Regions from separate parts of the Leuconostoc kimchii IMSNU 11154 genome, predicted to be linked through region 2. Evidence: riboswitches for the same ligand, from Rfam matches in the RefSeq annotation. Region 2 holds a riboswitch; the other holds the start of a gene.
The links. Region 2 has a riboswitch for lysine ahead of LKI_RS04950 (amino acid permease). Riboswitches for the same ligand answer to the same signal wherever they lie in the genome.

Region 1 (8,315 bases), 850 kb from region 2:
GCACAGCAACATCTGCTACACGCTGCCCACGCGCCGCGCCTTCACTTGACTTAACTGGTTCTTCGATGCGTGCTTTTGCTATTAGTTTAGCAGTTTGTACGGCGGTACCTGAAGGTGCATCAACCTTTTTGGGGTTATGTGTCTCAACAATTTCAACATCAGGAAAGTATTGAGCCGCTAATTGTGAAAATTGCATCAATAAAACTGCTGAAAGACTGAAATTAGGCACAATCAACACGCCACGTTCTGATTTTTCGCGCAACGTATCAATTTGATCATCAGTTAACCCTGTTGCGCCAATAATAACCGCCATATGATGTTCAATTGCCCACAGTGCATTATTGAAGACAGTTTGAGGCGTACTAACATCTAAAAAAATATCTGCCGATACGTTGATTTGATCTAGCGACGTCCATACTGGATACTGACTTTCATGACTATGGCCACTTAAAACACCTACAATGTCATAATTTGTTTCTGCCAGACCAGCTTGAATCGCTAATCCTAATTTTCCAAAACCACCCGCCAAAATTATTTTTGACATAAATCATTCCCCCAATAATTGATTCAGCTTTTGTTGTTCGTCATTTGTCAAAGGTGCAATTGGTAACCGCACAATATTTTTAACCATGCCAACTTCACTCAATTTTGCTTTAACTGGTGCTGGCGACGGAAATGCAAACAACGCGTTCATTCGTGGTGTTAAATAACGCTGCAGACGACCGGCCTCACGCCAATCATTAGCATTCATTGCTGCAAATAACGCAGTCATTTCATCACCATATAAATGTGAGGCAACTGAAATGGTCCCCGCGCCACCTTGTGCATACGCCGCCAATGTTTGGGCATCTTCACCCGTGTAAACAGCAAAGTCAACAGCCTGTGTTTGCTCAATTTCGGCACCAATGAATTCTGCCGAAGTTGTTTCCTTAATCGCATTAATATTATCATGTTGGGCCAATGCAACGACGCTTGCTACTGTCAGTCCAACTGCCGACCGGCCTGGAATATTATATAACATCACAGGTTTTGACGCAGCATCAGCAATCGCAGTAAAGTGGGCAATCATACCGGATTGACTGGGTTTATTATAATAAGGTGTCACTGCTAAAATCGCATCGACACGAGCTATCTCACTCAGTTCGCGTGCATTAATAACAGACTCCGCCGTATTATTTGTCCCAGCATTAGCAATTAGCAATGCTTTGTCCCCGACGTAATCAGCGATATATTGTGTCAGCGTTAGCTTTTCTTGATGCGTTAATGTTGGTGATTCTCCAGTTGTACCAGCTATCACAAAACCTTGCGTGCCATGATTGAGCAAATCATCAATCACATTTTTTAAGGCTGGGTAGTCAATATCATTTGCTGCATTAAAAGGTGTAATAATTGCCGTAATTAAATTAATATTTTCATACATTGCTTTTCCCTCTACTGTACTTGCCATCGCTTTTTAATGCGCCATTCGCCATTCAATCAAACTTTTTAATGCCTCAAATCCTGGCAGTAGTGCTGATTCGTCAATATTTAACTTTGGACTATGCAATGAATGGGTATCATTGACACCTAACCACAGCATAACTCCTGGAATCTGTTGTAATAAATAACCAAAGTCCTCACCAGTCATTGCCGGTTGAGCCACTTCAAAATCAATATCATCACGAGATTGCATAAATGTTATCACTAGTTGTGCTAGTGCTGAATTATTTTCTACGGGTAAATAGCTACCACTCTCTAGCGAGACATCAATGGTGATATCATTTGCTAAAGCAACACCAGCAGCAATTTGGCGGATTCTCTTCATCATCAAATCTAATCCAACGCGTGTCATACTACGTACTGTACCTTCAAAATAAACGTCATCTGGAATAACATTATTTGCTTGGCCACCGTTAATAACACCAATGCTTACCACACCACCCTTTATAGGATCCACTGATCGTGACACCACTGTTTGGAATTGCATAATCAATTCTGATGCAGCAACAATTGGATCTTTCACTAAATGCGGATAAGCGGCATGACCGCCTTGCCCGTGAACAGCGACTTTAAGTTCAGCAGTTCCAGCAAACAAAGTACCATCTAAGGTACTCAGTGTCCCAGCCGGTAAATCTGGTTGGTCGTGAATACCATAAAACTCATCTGGACGCCATTCATCAGTAAACAAACCAAGATCATAAGCCAATTTACCACCACTTTTAGCCTCTTCAGCCGGTTGGAAAAAGACAACGAGATTATCTTTTGGCTGATTTTGACTAAAATAATGGACAAGGCCTAAAGCTAAACTCATGTGAACATCATGTCCACATGCATGCATCATGCCAGGATGAGTTGATTCAAAAGGTAACCCAGTTTGTTCAGCAATTGGTAACGCATCGATATCAGTCCGATAACCAATCGTTCGCTTAGGATCAGTGCCTTGAAAACGCACCAAAATAGCCGTTGGTAATTCGGGTACAGTGCGAATACGCATCGTATCATTCTGCCAACTTTTTATTTTTTCTAATAAATACGCATGAGTCTGATGTTCTTCTAATGCCAGTTCAGGAATTAAATGCAGATCTCTGCGATACTGTTGTAATGCTTCAAAGTTAACAACTGTCATTATAAGCCTCGTAAGGCGTCAATTAAGGCAGTCTTTTGTTGTGTTTGTGAGTCAATTTTTTTAATCACTTTAGCCGGTACACCGGCAACAACTGTATTAGCAGGCACATCTTTGGTCACAATAGCACCGGCAGCAACAACTGCACCATCCCCTACTTGGACACCTTCTATGACAACGGCATTAGCACCTACTAACACATGATTACCGATGCGCACAGGCTGTGCCGATGCTGGTTCAATCACGCCAGCTAACACAGCGCCTGCACCAATGTGGGAATTTTCGCCAACAATCGCACGACCTCCTAATATAGCGCCCATATCAATCATCGTCCCAGCACCAATTTCGGCGCCAATATTAATAACAGCGCCAAGCATAATAACAGCATTATCACCTATTTGTACTTGTTCGCGAATAATAGCACCGGGTTCAATACGCGCATTAATTGCCTTTTTGTCAATCAATGGCACTGCTGAATGGCGTGCATCATTTTCAATGTAAATACTTTCCTGAGGTAAACTAGCAATCAATGGTTGGATTTCTGACCAATCACCAATCAATTGACCGAAAGATACACCCCCAAACTGTTGTACAGTATCTGGAATTTCACCAGATAACGTCCCCTTGTATGTGACCTTCACTGGTGTCACTTTTTTTGCATTAGCAATAAAATTAATTAATCGTTGTGCATCATTTTTTGTTTCTGTCATGAGAATTTAGTTTCCTTTAATTATCTATTTTAGTTTTACTGTATGCTTTAAGATGAGATGATCGTCATTTTGACTTATTGTACATTAGCCTTGCCCAAAGTATATTTTTTATCTAATGCTGTTAAATTAGCATAAGTTTCTCGCGCAACAACTAATTGGTGTTGCCCATTTTCGACAAATACAACACCTGGTCTTGGGTTACGATTATAATTTGAAGCCATTGCATAACCATAGGCACCCGTTGCCAATACGGATAAAATGTCACCTGGTTGCGTTCGTGGTAATGCCTGCTGCCATACTAAGACATCCCCTGATTCGCAATACTTGCCAGCAACACGCACAACTTCTTCGGTTGGTGCGTTCGGTTGATTAGCCAATACGGCATCATAATTTGCTTGGTAAAGTGCTGGACGAATATTGTCGCCCATTCCGCCATCAACTGCCAAGTACTGTCGTAAATCAGGAATGTCTTTTCGAGAGCCAACCGTATACAATGTTTGACCTGCAGGACCAACGACAGAACGACCTGGCTCTATCCAAATTTCTGGCATTTTCCAATCATATTGCGCTGCCTTACTTTTCAAAGTACGAATAATCGCATCAGCATAATCACTTTCTGGTAAAGGTGTATCTTCATCCGTGTAACGAATACCAAAACCACCGCCAACGTTAATAATCGCAGGTTGCCAGCCCCAACTTTGTGCTGTATCAGCTAACAATGCAGCATTTTTTTCAAAACCTGTCACATCAAAAATTTGAGAGCCAATATGTGCATGTAGCCCAAGCAAATTCAAATTTTGATCATCTTTTGCAATATCATAAGCTTGCTTACCTTGCCCAGTTAGCAAATCGAATCCAAACTTAGAATCTTGTTGCCCTGTACTAATAAATTCATGCGTGTGGGCAGAAATACCTGGTGAAATGCGCAACAGAATATCTTGTGTCATGTTATGTTTTGCGGCAATCTCTGACAACAATTGCAGTTCTAAGAAATTATCGACAATAATCATCCCAACACCCGCTTCAATGGCCATTGTCAATTCATCCCAACTTTTATTGTTACCATTAAAACTTAAATGCTTAGGATCAAAACCAGCTTGCAAAGCCGTAAATAGCTCACCACCAGATACAATGTCAGCGTGAATCCCTTCTTGTTGGGCAACTTGATAAATTGCCTGAGTTGCAAATGCCTTTGAAGCATAGCTAACAACGTAAGGTACACCTTCTTTTTCAAAAATAGTTTTAAATGCACGCATCGTCTGGCGAATTTTAGTCACATCGTAGACATATAATGGTGTGCCATATGTCTTGGCTAACGTGACAGCATCCACACCATCAATCGTCAAATGCTGCAACTCATTTGTTGGATAACTCATATCATTCTCCCAATTTTTCACATAAAAAAGCCCTTTGTTCGAGACTAGGTCACGGACAAAAGGCTTTTATTTAGCAGTTTTGACTGTTTCCATAGCTCACCGTTATCAACTAACGACAGTCTAATGGTTATTAACCATTAGCCCAACAAAGTAATCTTGCACCGATCATTTTGCTTCGGCAATTTCCCCTTTTACTTATCATCATAACTGTTACAACAGTTCAGATAAGCGACTCATGTCAATCGCAACCTCTATGTGAAATTTAATTTTTATATTGATATCATCATAACTTACTAATGAATTAATGTCAACTTAATATTCTGTATCAATAAAGGTTAACCCAAGTTCTTTACCATATTGTCTAATAGTTGACTCTGCCAAATTCATTTCAAAGGCGAGATCAATATAACTTGTCATGCCACCTTTGAATAAAGCAGCGACTTGCATTTTACGTTCGTCTTTACCAATGGCTGCTTCTGTACCAAGTGCCTGTATACCATGCCCAACCATACGATTATCCGGTTCACTCTCTGGTCTTTTCTCTCGTTTTTGACGATCACGATAAGCTTGTGCGGCTAGTTTGACATCTAGTTTAGAAACTTCAACATCACTGGTGATATCTTTTTCTGTTTTAAAATGATAGTTCACTGTTATTACCCCAAAGAAGTGCTCGGTTAATAATGGCCTCGCCATTAATTAATGGTATTGTACCATTATCGTAAACTGTTTCTAATAAATCCTGGCCGAGTTCATCATTGGAAACGGTTATGATTTTGCCATCACGCATAATGACTTTCAGCAAGCCGGCCTTAGATGCCTTACTAGCGTCAGTTTTTGGATTCTTTTGAATATTAATTTTTTGTCCGCTAGCATTTTCCGCATATGCTGCTTTAATCGCAAATCTTTCTGTATCGCGTGTAAAGCCTTCTTGCAACAAGCCACCACCAGAGCCAACGACTAAATTATCAGCTGACCAACCAGCAGACATCAACGCCTCATATAAAGCAATAATCGTATCAGCTTTCATACCGTCGCCTTGGATAATACCAACATTATTCTGTAGCACCTTATAACCCTGTGCATTAGTCTTTGTACCAAATATGTTGGCTAATAACGCCAGCACTTCTAAATCAATTGTCTGCGGGTCACCAGAATCTGGTCGCAAAACGACCCGACCCGCGCGATTAATTATACGTGCTTTAATGGCCGGTGAACCAATCACTGTTTTGACAAAATTTAACGCATCATAAGAATCAATGACAATGGACAAAATCGCATCATCTGGTGCACGATCAAACTGTGCATTAACATAGTCGAATTCACCTTGACCTGCGCCATAAGCTGTTGCAACTGAATGCTCTGTTGCCCACACAGATAATGCACGTCCCGATACCCCATAAACTGCCTCAAAGTACTGTGACGCAGCCATATTATCTGATCCTTGAAAATGTAATAAATGCGCAGCGCCACCGCGTTTACCCGACTCAAGTGAGGTCGCACCTCGCAATCCAAAATCATTCACTGCCAGAAATAATCCTGACTGTGAGCCAGATTTTTTTAACAAAGGCGCCAAACGCTTCTTGATATACATGGAATTTGTGGCGATTGTTGTTGGATACCAAACGTGCATCAACAACACTTCCAACGCATTTAAGCTCGTGGCAAACCAGGGTGCTGTCGATTCAATGGTAAACAAGGCATTGCCAGTTGGCACCTCAAGGCCCTCAGGTAATGCTTTAATTTTAACTGGAAAGTAGCCAAGATCACGCACCTTTTCCCAGACCGAGCGATTGAAATAAGCTTTTGTACCAAAAGTCAACTCAGAAACTTTTTCGGCCTCGTCAATCATGTCATTCGTGATAGGTTCATGAAAATAGTCATGTAAAATCATGCCCATGCCAAACCAGCTGACTGTATTAAACTGCCCACCAACTCGCGCTTCACCATATGAATAAAGCTTTGTAATATTACTTGGATATTGTAAATGATGCGTTAGTTTATAGGCGTCCGTTGCCAAAATCAAATTTTCGGTCATAAGTTAATCTCCGGCAAATCACCTGCTATCAATTTTTGCGTGACGTCTTGAAATTTGTCACCCTGAATGCGCAACAAACGCCAATCGTAGGTTTTATCATCATCAAATTCGTCAATATACGGTTCAAATTCACCTTCGCTTTGCAAAATCAAATAACCAGCAAACGCTGCAACAAAGTCCGTATTTGATTCGACAACCCGAACCAATTTATTGCCATTAAAGAAACCAACCGCTAATTTATCGTCTGACCACGAACCTTCAAATGCCCACTTTAACGTAATCCAATCAGACATTGTGATACCAAGATTCAGTAAATAGTCTAAAGATAAGCGGATATGGATAGGATGATCTTGCGATTGCTCAGCGATGCCTTTTGCATCAAGTTGGCTTGAAAATATGCCAACTAGCGCCTCTAATTCAGCCACAGTGGGCATACTTTCTTCTTGTTGCCAAGACGTGACGGTTGCGACATCAACATCTAACGCATCAGCAATTTCTTCACTCGAAATGCCTGTCAATTGTTGTAATTTATTTAAATTATTCATAGGTATATTATACTAAAAAAGCCGCCCGAAGGCAGCTTAATTTTATTTTTTCGCAATTTTTTTGGCACGCTGGCTAACCATGATGGAACGAACAACACCAATAATAGTTGGCATCAGTGTCACTAATGCAATCCCCAAAATAATAACCGAAAAATGCATTTTAACAAATGGTATATTACCAAACATATAGCCCGCACCCGTAGCAATCAAACTCCAAGAAAAAGCAGCAATCACATTATTTCTTAAAAAATGACCATACGGGAACTGACTAATACCTGCAACAAATGGCACAAATGTGCGTACGATCGGCATGTACCGGCCAATGATAATCGCCATTGCCCCACGCTTTTCAAAAAATCCTTCTGCTTCACGAATATGATTTTCTTTGATAAAACGCCCAATTAAAGGGTGTTTTATCAATTTATAACCACCTGTACGGCCGATCCAGAAATTCAAAGAATCACCTGCAATAGCGGCTAAAAAGAACAATATCATAAATACCCAATGATTTAATCCGGCATTGACACCAGCTGGTGTCGCAGCAACCGCACCAGCAGCAAAAAGTAACGAATCTCCGGGTAAAAATGGCATAATGACAATGCCTGTTTCAATGAAAATAACAGCGAATAAAATAACATAGGTCCATGGTCCAAATTGTGTCACTAACGTGGCAATGTGCGCATCAATATGGAGGATGAAGTCGATTAAAAACATGTGATTATTGTATTCAACTCAATTAGCATATGACAATCGAGAAAAACACGGTTCCCCTTAGTTTATATTTTTTCAGATAGCTTCATTTTACCATAAATACAATATCAAACATAATATTTTTAAAGGTCTTCTGTTACCAATAAAATAAATTTTGGACAAATTTTGTCCCTTGTCCAGACAAACAAAATATTCTGTTGTAAAGTTATACTAGCGTCAAAATAAAAGGAGAAAAAACATGAATGAAACAAAATTGATTGCTGATCTTGAAACGATTAATCGTCATGTCGACAATTCACAAAAACGACCTGGTGCTAAAAATATTTATTTAGCTGC
Region 2 (8,315 bases):
CAAAGAATTGGTGAAATTGAGTAACCAACCAATCGGTCTAAAATTCGTCGCGCCTGCTGCGCATCGACAAGATCTTGGTTAATTTTACGAGGTGTTTTAAAAGCATTTTTAATCGCATCTTTTGTAATTTCATTGAAAACAACACGATTGGGTTGATCAGGATCTAAACCTAAAATGTGTTGTAAATGCCAAGAAATAGCTTCTCCTTCACGATCCGGATCGCTTGCTAAATAAACGACTTTAGCGGCTTTAGCTTCTTTTCGTAATCCTTTGATTAGATCACCCTTACCACGTATGTTAATATATTTAGGATCATAGTCATTATCCACGTCAACACCAAGAGTTGATTTTGGCAAATCGCGAATATGCCCCAAACTAGCAACAACCTTATAGGTACTGCCAAGATATTTTTCAATTGTTTTCGCTTTTGCTGGGCTTTCTACAACAACAAGCTTTTTTTGATTTTTTGATTTTTTTCGTTTTGTTGTTTTTTTAGCTGCTGGTTTTTTAGCAACTTTACCTGGTTCTACCATGTTGTAAACCTCACAATTTACTTAACTACTAAATATAGCATATCAGATTCTACCAAATAATTGCTATTTTAATCTATAATCACCCTTTTTTATCAATTATTGACTGATAAATGATCCGAAAAATTTTTAACCTCATAATAGCAAAAAAGTATATTAGCTTTAACAAGCTAATATACCAACTGATAATTTTTAACGATTTTGTGTCAAATCAACATCTTCTAACTTTATTTTTTTTGTCTTGTAACGCAGCTTATATCCCACATACAAGATCACAAATAATGGTACAGATAAATAAGTCACACCAATTTTTTCCCAATTTAATTTTGTGAAGCTTGCCGGGTCTTGACCAATAATCACACCAATTGAAATAATTAATGCAAAAATCGGTCCAAAAGGGAACCACTTTGCTTTATATTTAAGATCACTCAATTGCTTACCTTGAGCCAAGTACGCCCGTCGAAAACGGTAATGTGATATGGCAATACCCACCCATGCTATAAATCCAGTTAATCCAGACGCATTGACCAACCACGTATAAGCCACAGCGCCGCCTTTGGTATTTGCAATAAATGCCAGCAAACCAATAGCCGTGGTTAGGATTAATGCTGCAACAGGCACACCGCGTTTTGAAACTTTAGCAAATATTTTGGGTGCTTCGCCTTTACGTGCCATAGCATACAACATACGTGTTGAAGCATATGAACCAGAATTAGCTGAAGAAACAATAGACGTTAAAATAACGGCATTCATTAAACTTGCTGCAAAAGCGATACCGGCGTTCTTAAAGACAATTGTAAACGGTGATACAGCAACATTTTCTGTTGATGAACTTAATAAACGCGGATCTTGATAATACACTAATGCTGAAATAACAAAAATGGCTAAGATATAAAACAATAAAATACGCCAGAATACTTGATTGATAGCCTTTGGTACGGATTTATCCGGATTTTGTGCTTCACCTGCAGTAATACCAATTAATTCTGTGCCTTGAAATGAAAAACCAGCAACAACAAAGACTGATAAAATAGCTTGAGGTCCACCAACAAAACCATGATTACCTACTGATAGATTCTTAATGACATCAACATCAGAATGAATGACACCCAATATTGTAGCTAATCCAACAACTAAGAAAGCAATAATTGTGACGACTTTAATCATTGAAAGCCAAAATTCAGCTTCCCCAAATGCACCTACAGAAAATAAGTTAATTAAAAAAATAAAGAGCAAAGCGACAGCAGAGAAAATCCACCCCGGTGTATCTGGAAACCAAAATTCGGCAACTAAACCAACTGCCACAATATCAACTGCTAACGTAATTGCCCAATTAAACCAATAGTTCCATCCCATAGCAAATCCTAGAGCTGGATCGACATATTTCCCTGCATAGTCAGAAAACGAACCTGAAGTTGGTGAATAAGTCGCCATTTCACCCAAACTTGTCATTAGAAAATACACCATAACACCAATAGCCAAATAAGCCACGATGGCTCCAAATGGTCCTGCTTGTGCAACGGTTGCACCTGATGCAACAAATAATCCAGTACCAATTGAACCACCAAGAGCTATCATTGATACATGGCGCGTTTTTAGATTACGTTTCATACTATTATTTTGTTCACTCATGAAAAATTCTCCCTGGTCGGGGCAAATAAAAAGCCCCTTTCTAACACATAGAAAGAGGTTTAAAAAGTCATTATATCATCAACTTTTCAAAGCACACCACGCTGCCGTGACAGTCTAACAACTATTAATTATTAGCCCAATAACATTTTGCCAAGAATGTTATTTCGGCAACCGCCCCTTTAACGTAACCTCAACGCCCATGGCAGGCTCATTTACGCGATTTATGTTGGTTGCAACCTCTTTGATAACTTGAATATCATATCATTTTTAAATAAGTGTGTCAATTTCTAATACACGTCGCCAGTGATTGGCACGTTTTCGGTACTGTTCCTCACTGAATTGCCACCAAAAATAACCAAAAAATAACGAACCTAAACCACTTGATAGTGGTATATTATACTTTTGTATACATGCAACCAACATCGCCATCCATAACATCACAGCGCATACCGTCATGAATAGACGAACACGTTGATCACTAATGAGACGTGGTACAATAACTACTTCACATATCGCAAAAATTTGTAACCACCACATAGCAATTTTGTAATTCATCAAATAAAGTAAACTCGCTAAAATACCCATAATTGGCAAAGCAATCCAATAGTGAGCAAATGAAGCACCAAAAGTAATCCACCACTGTAAATGCCGCGGCATTAAATTTTGTATGATTAACGTAGCGCCGTTATCAATGACATGTATAAACAACATATCAAATCTCACTTGAATCGCTAGAAATACAAATAGTAGACTAAAAATTAGTATGAGTACTTTTCTTAATTTATCAGGCTGGATTAACATTTTCTTAACTCTCTTGTTTATTCATCACAATAATTGTAACATTATATACATTAGTTTCTTTTAAATCTACTAATATCAGTTATAATTTAATATTGTCTTTATCTCTATCAATTATAGTGTTAATAATTGATTTTATGCCACCTATGTATACTTGTATCTGTATAACATCTACCATCATTAAACATCAGGAGAGCTACCCTAATGGCTTCTAAACCAGAGTCACGTTCAAAACGTTACCAGAGTCCTAATCACAAATTACGTAACACAATTTTTTTTATCATTGCAATTGTTACAATTATTGGCAGTTTCTTTGTTTGGCGTACAATTAATAATACAAAAGGCGTTATTGATAAGTCATATGCCGGTGCCGGACTAACAAAATCTCGTAATGTGTCTAATATTATTAAAAGTGGACGACCAATATCCGTCTTGCTTTATGGGACAGACACGGGCGAACTAGGACGTACCTATCGTGGTCGGACAGACTCGATGATGTTGCTTCTTATTAACCCCAAAACAAAAAAAACCACAATGATTTCATTACCTCGTGATGCCATGGTATCAATTGTTGGTTACGAGGATACCTTCCCACAAAAACTCAATGCTGCTTACGCATATGGTTCAACTGCTACCTCTATCAAGACCGTTGAAGCTTTTCTAAATATTCCAATAGACTACTATGCCTTAGTCAATATGGGCGGTCTAGCAAATATGGTTGATCAGGTCGGTGGTATCTCAGTCGATTCACCAATTGACTTTACCTACAGTCAGGAAACAGCTCATGATTATGGTCCTAACCTTTATCGTTTTCACAAAAACAGTAACAAATATGAACATTCTGACGACAATGGTCAAACTTGGTCAGCATCAAAAACACGTATGAATGGCGATGCTGCTTTAGCATTTTCACGTATGCGTTATGATGACCCCGATGGTGATTACGGTCGCCAGAAACGACAACGCATTGTTTTAGAGGGCCTTATTAAAAAATCAGCGAGTGTTTCTACGCTGTTGAATGAAAAATTCATGTCTACGATTTCTAAAAATGTTCGTACAGACTTAACATTTGGTGATTTAACAACATTAGCAAGTAAGTATATCGACGCCAAAAATAATATTGTTACTGAGCACATGCAAGGTATTGGCACAAGTTATCCTGACTCTGAAGGTAATAATGTATCTTATGAAGTCATTCCTCAAAAAGAGAAACAACGTACAACAAATTTGGCGCGAAAAGCTTTGGGATTAAAATCTAAAAAAACTGGTTTACCGTATGGTGGTAAAATACCAACTGAACTTTCAGCCATCGCAACCTCGTTACGTCCCGTTGGCGATAATAGTGCAAGCACAACATCCTCATCTTTAACAAGTGATGAGGAAACAAATATTGACAATACAACAGGCGAATAAGTAAAAGGCAATAACTCAAAAGAGTTATTGCCTTTTACTTATATTATCCGAAATAATCAATGCCCATTGCATGACGGACATCTTTCATAGTTGATTCAGCAACCACGTTAGCTCGCCTAGAACCTTCTTCTAACATACGAAGAACCGCAGGTATATCCTGCGCATAAGCTTCACGTCGTTGACGAATAGGTGCCATTTCCGCTTCCATCACGTCAATCAAGTGCTTTTTAAGCTTCATGTCCCCTAATCCACCTGCTGTATAATGATCTTTCAAGTCCTGTACACGTTGTTTATCAGGATCAAAGATATCCAAGTAGGTAAACACCACGTTTCCTTCTATATGTCCAGGATCCGCGATGTTAATGTGCAGCGGATCTGTATACATTGATTTGATTTTTTTAGCCATTGTATCTGTATCATCAGAAATATAAATACCGTTACCTAGTGATTTAGACATTTTAGCATTACCGTCGATACCTGGTAAACGTCCCTGTCCCTTTGGTGGAAAAACACCAACCGGTTCAACTAAAACATCAGCTTGATAGGCATTATTAAACGAGCGTACTAGCTCACGTGCTTGTTCTAACATAGGCTCTTGATCATCGCCCACTGGCACCTTGGTAGCACGAAAAATCGCAATATCAGCCGCTTGAGAGACAGGATAAGTTAAAAATCCAGCTGGAATGCCTTCATTAAAACCTTTTTGTGAAATTTCAGATTTCACAGTGGGATTACGCTGCAAACGTGCAACAGAAACTAAATTCATAAAGTATTCCGTTAATTCAAACAAACCTTTAATTTGTGACTGCACAAATATTGTAGTTTTTGCAGGATCAATACCCACAGCCAAATAATCTAATGCAACTTCAGTTAATGACTGACGAATTTTTTCTGGATTACGCGCATTGTCAGTAAAGGCTTGTGTATCGGCTATCATAACAAATGGTGAGTACTCACCAGAATTTTGCATGCGTACACGATTCTTTAATGAACCAATATAATGACCAATATGTAATTTCCCTGTTGGCCGATCACCTGTTAAATAAATTTCTTTAGACATATTAAACTTCCTTTATCTACAACGTTAAAATGACACTATGGTTATTATTATACGGTAAATTAATACGAGTTCCTAGTTTAAAAAATTAGATTACGGTTGACTTAAAATGTGAATTAGATTAGAATAATAACATTAATAATCAAAAGGAGAATATACATATGAAATATGCAATAGTTGGCGCTGGAGCGATGGGGTTGCGATATGGTATTTTACTCCAAGAAAATGCTGGTGTACCAGTTGACTTTATCGAACCAACGCAGGCCAGTCTTGATAAAATCATCGGACAAGACCATAACGTTTGGAAGTCGCGAGATCATAAAGATCGACACAAAATAAAGATTAATATTTTCTCACCTGAATCATATGAAGGTTCTCCAGACGTCTGGATTTTCTTTATGAAACAAATGCAATTAAAAGATACACTTGAACGCTTAGCGCCTAAGTTCAAAAACGGACAGACAGCTTTAGGTGCTATGAATGGCATGGGACACATCGAAAAGTTGCAAAAATATTTTGACAACGCACACATTATCGGTGGTACTGCTATGATTGCTACTGTTTTAAATGATTTTGGTGATGTTGATTTTATGGGTAACGAGGGCGCTGGTTCATCCGTCTACGCGAATCTAACTGAAAAACCGTCTGCAACAATGGACGCCTTACAAGCTGATTTTAAAGCGGCACACTTAAATCCAAGTTATACTGAAAACTTTATGGGGACTTTACTAACAAAAGTCTTTTTCAACGCGGTAGAAAATTCAATTGCAACCATGTTCCAATCACGAATGGGACAATTAATGGCTTATGATGGCTTTTTAGAAGGTATCGCTCGCCCACTGATTAACGAAGCATATGATGCAGCTGAAGCAGCCGGTATCAAGCTAATTGAATCACGCGACGACATGGTCGCCCAAGTTGACTATGTATCAAATGTTGCTAACCCACTACATTTTCCTTCGATGTATCAAGATTTCGTTAAGGGACGTCCAACAGAGGTCGATTATATCAATGGTTGGATTGCTAATTTAGCAGATAAGAACGGCACACAGGCACCAAATCATCATTTGGTCACAAACTTTGTGCACCTTGCAGAATCAATGCGTGAATTCACACCTCCAATTAATAAACTAGCACCCGACTATACCGGTGCATAATGTATTTTCAAAAAAACGCAAAGCCTTAATTTCTAGAAGCTTTGCGTCTTTTATTTTAGTAATTTAAGCGTTTCAGCATGCGGCTGTCCATTAAAGTACTTGTCCAATGCACTGTGATACAGTTTTGTATCAGCAACTTGAGCAAATAAGGTCAGACTGGCTTGAAATTTGATAGCATCAATCTCACCAAATAAGGCAATGGGATCATTTCCCTGTAAAGATAATGTTGTTGCCACAATTTTCTCTAAGCGCGTATTTAAGATGTCATCAGCTAAATATTCATGTGCCTCATGCAGTCCTTTAATGCCATAATAAATCGCACGTTCACTACGTCCTAAAGCACGTAGTTGTGGTAACACAAACCACATCCAGTGTGTCAACTTTTTACCATTTGAAAGTTCTTTTAAAGCATCTTGATAATTATTAACGCCAACGATTTCGCCATTCTGAGCATCCAAAAAACGTTGAATTTCACGATCGATCGTTAAAACTTGTGCGTTCCCATTTTTTTTGTACGCACGATACAAACGATAGGTTGCTTGCCCTGAGAAAGTGAGATGCATATGGTCAATTGTTTTCGGTGAAACCCATTTTTTCGCATCAATTTCTGTTACATCTATTTTGCTAGTTTCGGCATCCCACTGGTCTAGTAGAAAAATATTACTATATAACTTAGCAATATCGCCATTGGGATACTGTGCTTTATAGTTTCGACCAGATATCGTACCAATGAGCTTCAAATCATCAGCATCAGCATGTACACCAGCTTCTTCTAACACTTCGCGCGCAGCATTTTCCGGCCAGGACATTTCTGGTTCAACATAGCCGCCGGGAAAAGCCCACCCTTGAAAATCGCGATTAAAAATCATTAATAATTCGCCCTGTTCATTTTCAATCACAACATCTGTTGTCGGCATAACTAACTCAAATTCATGCCCAACTCGTTCACGAATTTTAGCAACATAGGAATCTTTATATGGCATATTTTCATCACGATCAACGTTTACAAGTAGTAAACATTGATGCTGTCCTTTCGTATTCATTTTATTATACCAATAAATAACACAATTCAGCTCTGTATCACACCACTAATTCGATAAAATTAACTCGTAAACTTATTTAAAATCGTTTCAATATCTTTAATCACTAGTGACGTTGTCCCATTAGCATTGTTAACAAACTCAACCTTCGTATGATCTTGGTATACAGACATTGGAATAGAGATTTCAATACCTGAATCTAGTTTAAACTTTTGAACACGATATTTCTTTTCATATTTTTCAACATTTTCAACTGATATCGCTTTATGCGCAATTTTATCAGCAATTTTTTCCTGGTATAACACCTTGGCTGAAGTATTGTCTGAAAAGACTTTTTCAGCAATCACATCAGTATCAATGCTACCGGTCTCTAATGCATCATAAATGGCTGACTGTGTTAAAGCCAATGTCTCATGTTCCGGCATACTATCGTATTTTTCAGTAACACTTTTAACTGTACGTTTAATCACTTGAATGTTTTCCTTCAAAGAAATTTCAGGTGTGATATTTAAAAATTTTTCTGAAAAATAAGCCACACGCTGACCATCAATGAGATGCTTTTTTTCAAGTAAATGATAGCGATTCGTCTCTGTATTCACTAAAATTGCTTCTTCAACACTTTGCGTTGCAGCAGGTAGTACTGTTTGATTCAAAACTAAACTATTCACCATTTGATCTGCAACATATG

Region 1: another riboswitch for lysine. It lies ahead of lysA (diaminopimelate decarboxylase); the one in region 2 lies ahead of LKI_RS04950 (amino acid permease).

The regions. Positions count from the first base shown of each region.
Region 1 is NC_014136.1:1,745,733-1,754,047, reverse strand. It holds gene dapB (4-hydroxy-tetrahydrodipicolinate reductase) at 1-544, opposite strand, end outside; gene dapA (4-hydroxy-tetrahydrodipicolinate synthase) at 548-1,420, opposite strand; gene LKI_RS09320 (N-acetyldiaminopimelate deacetylase) at 1,454-2,605, opposite strand; gene dapD (2,3,4,5-tetrahydropyridine-2,6-dicarboxylate N-acetyltransferase) at 2,605-3,312, opposite strand; gene lysA (diaminopimelate decarboxylase) at 3,387-4,688, opposite strand; lysine riboswitch at 4,773-4,950, opposite strand; gene LKI_RS09305 (hypothetical protein) at 5,001-5,336, opposite strand; gene LKI_RS09300 (nicotinate phosphoribosyltransferase) at 5,320-6,723, opposite strand; gene LKI_RS09295 (helix-turn-helix domain-containing protein) at 6,720-7,268, opposite strand; gene LKI_RS09290 (VTT domain-containing protein) at 7,311-7,982, opposite strand; gene LKI_RS09285 (nucleoside 2-deoxyribosyltransferase) at 8,218-8,315, shown strand, end outside.
Region 2 is NC_014136.1:895,918-904,232, reverse strand. It holds gene topA (type I DNA topoisomerase) at 1-533, opposite strand, end outside; gene LKI_RS04950 (amino acid permease) at 723-2,162, opposite strand; lysine riboswitch at 2,244-2,412, opposite strand; gene LKI_RS04945 (phospholipid phosphatase) at 2,430-2,873, opposite strand; gene LKI_RS04940 (LCP family protein) at 3,165-4,373, shown strand; gene trpS (tryptophan--tRNA ligase) at 4,417-5,433, opposite strand; gene LKI_RS04930 (ketopantoate reductase family protein) at 5,592-6,587, shown strand; gene LKI_RS04925 (DUF1810 family protein) at 6,638-7,570, opposite strand; gene LKI_RS04920 (nucleoid-associated protein) at 7,690-8,315, opposite strand, start outside.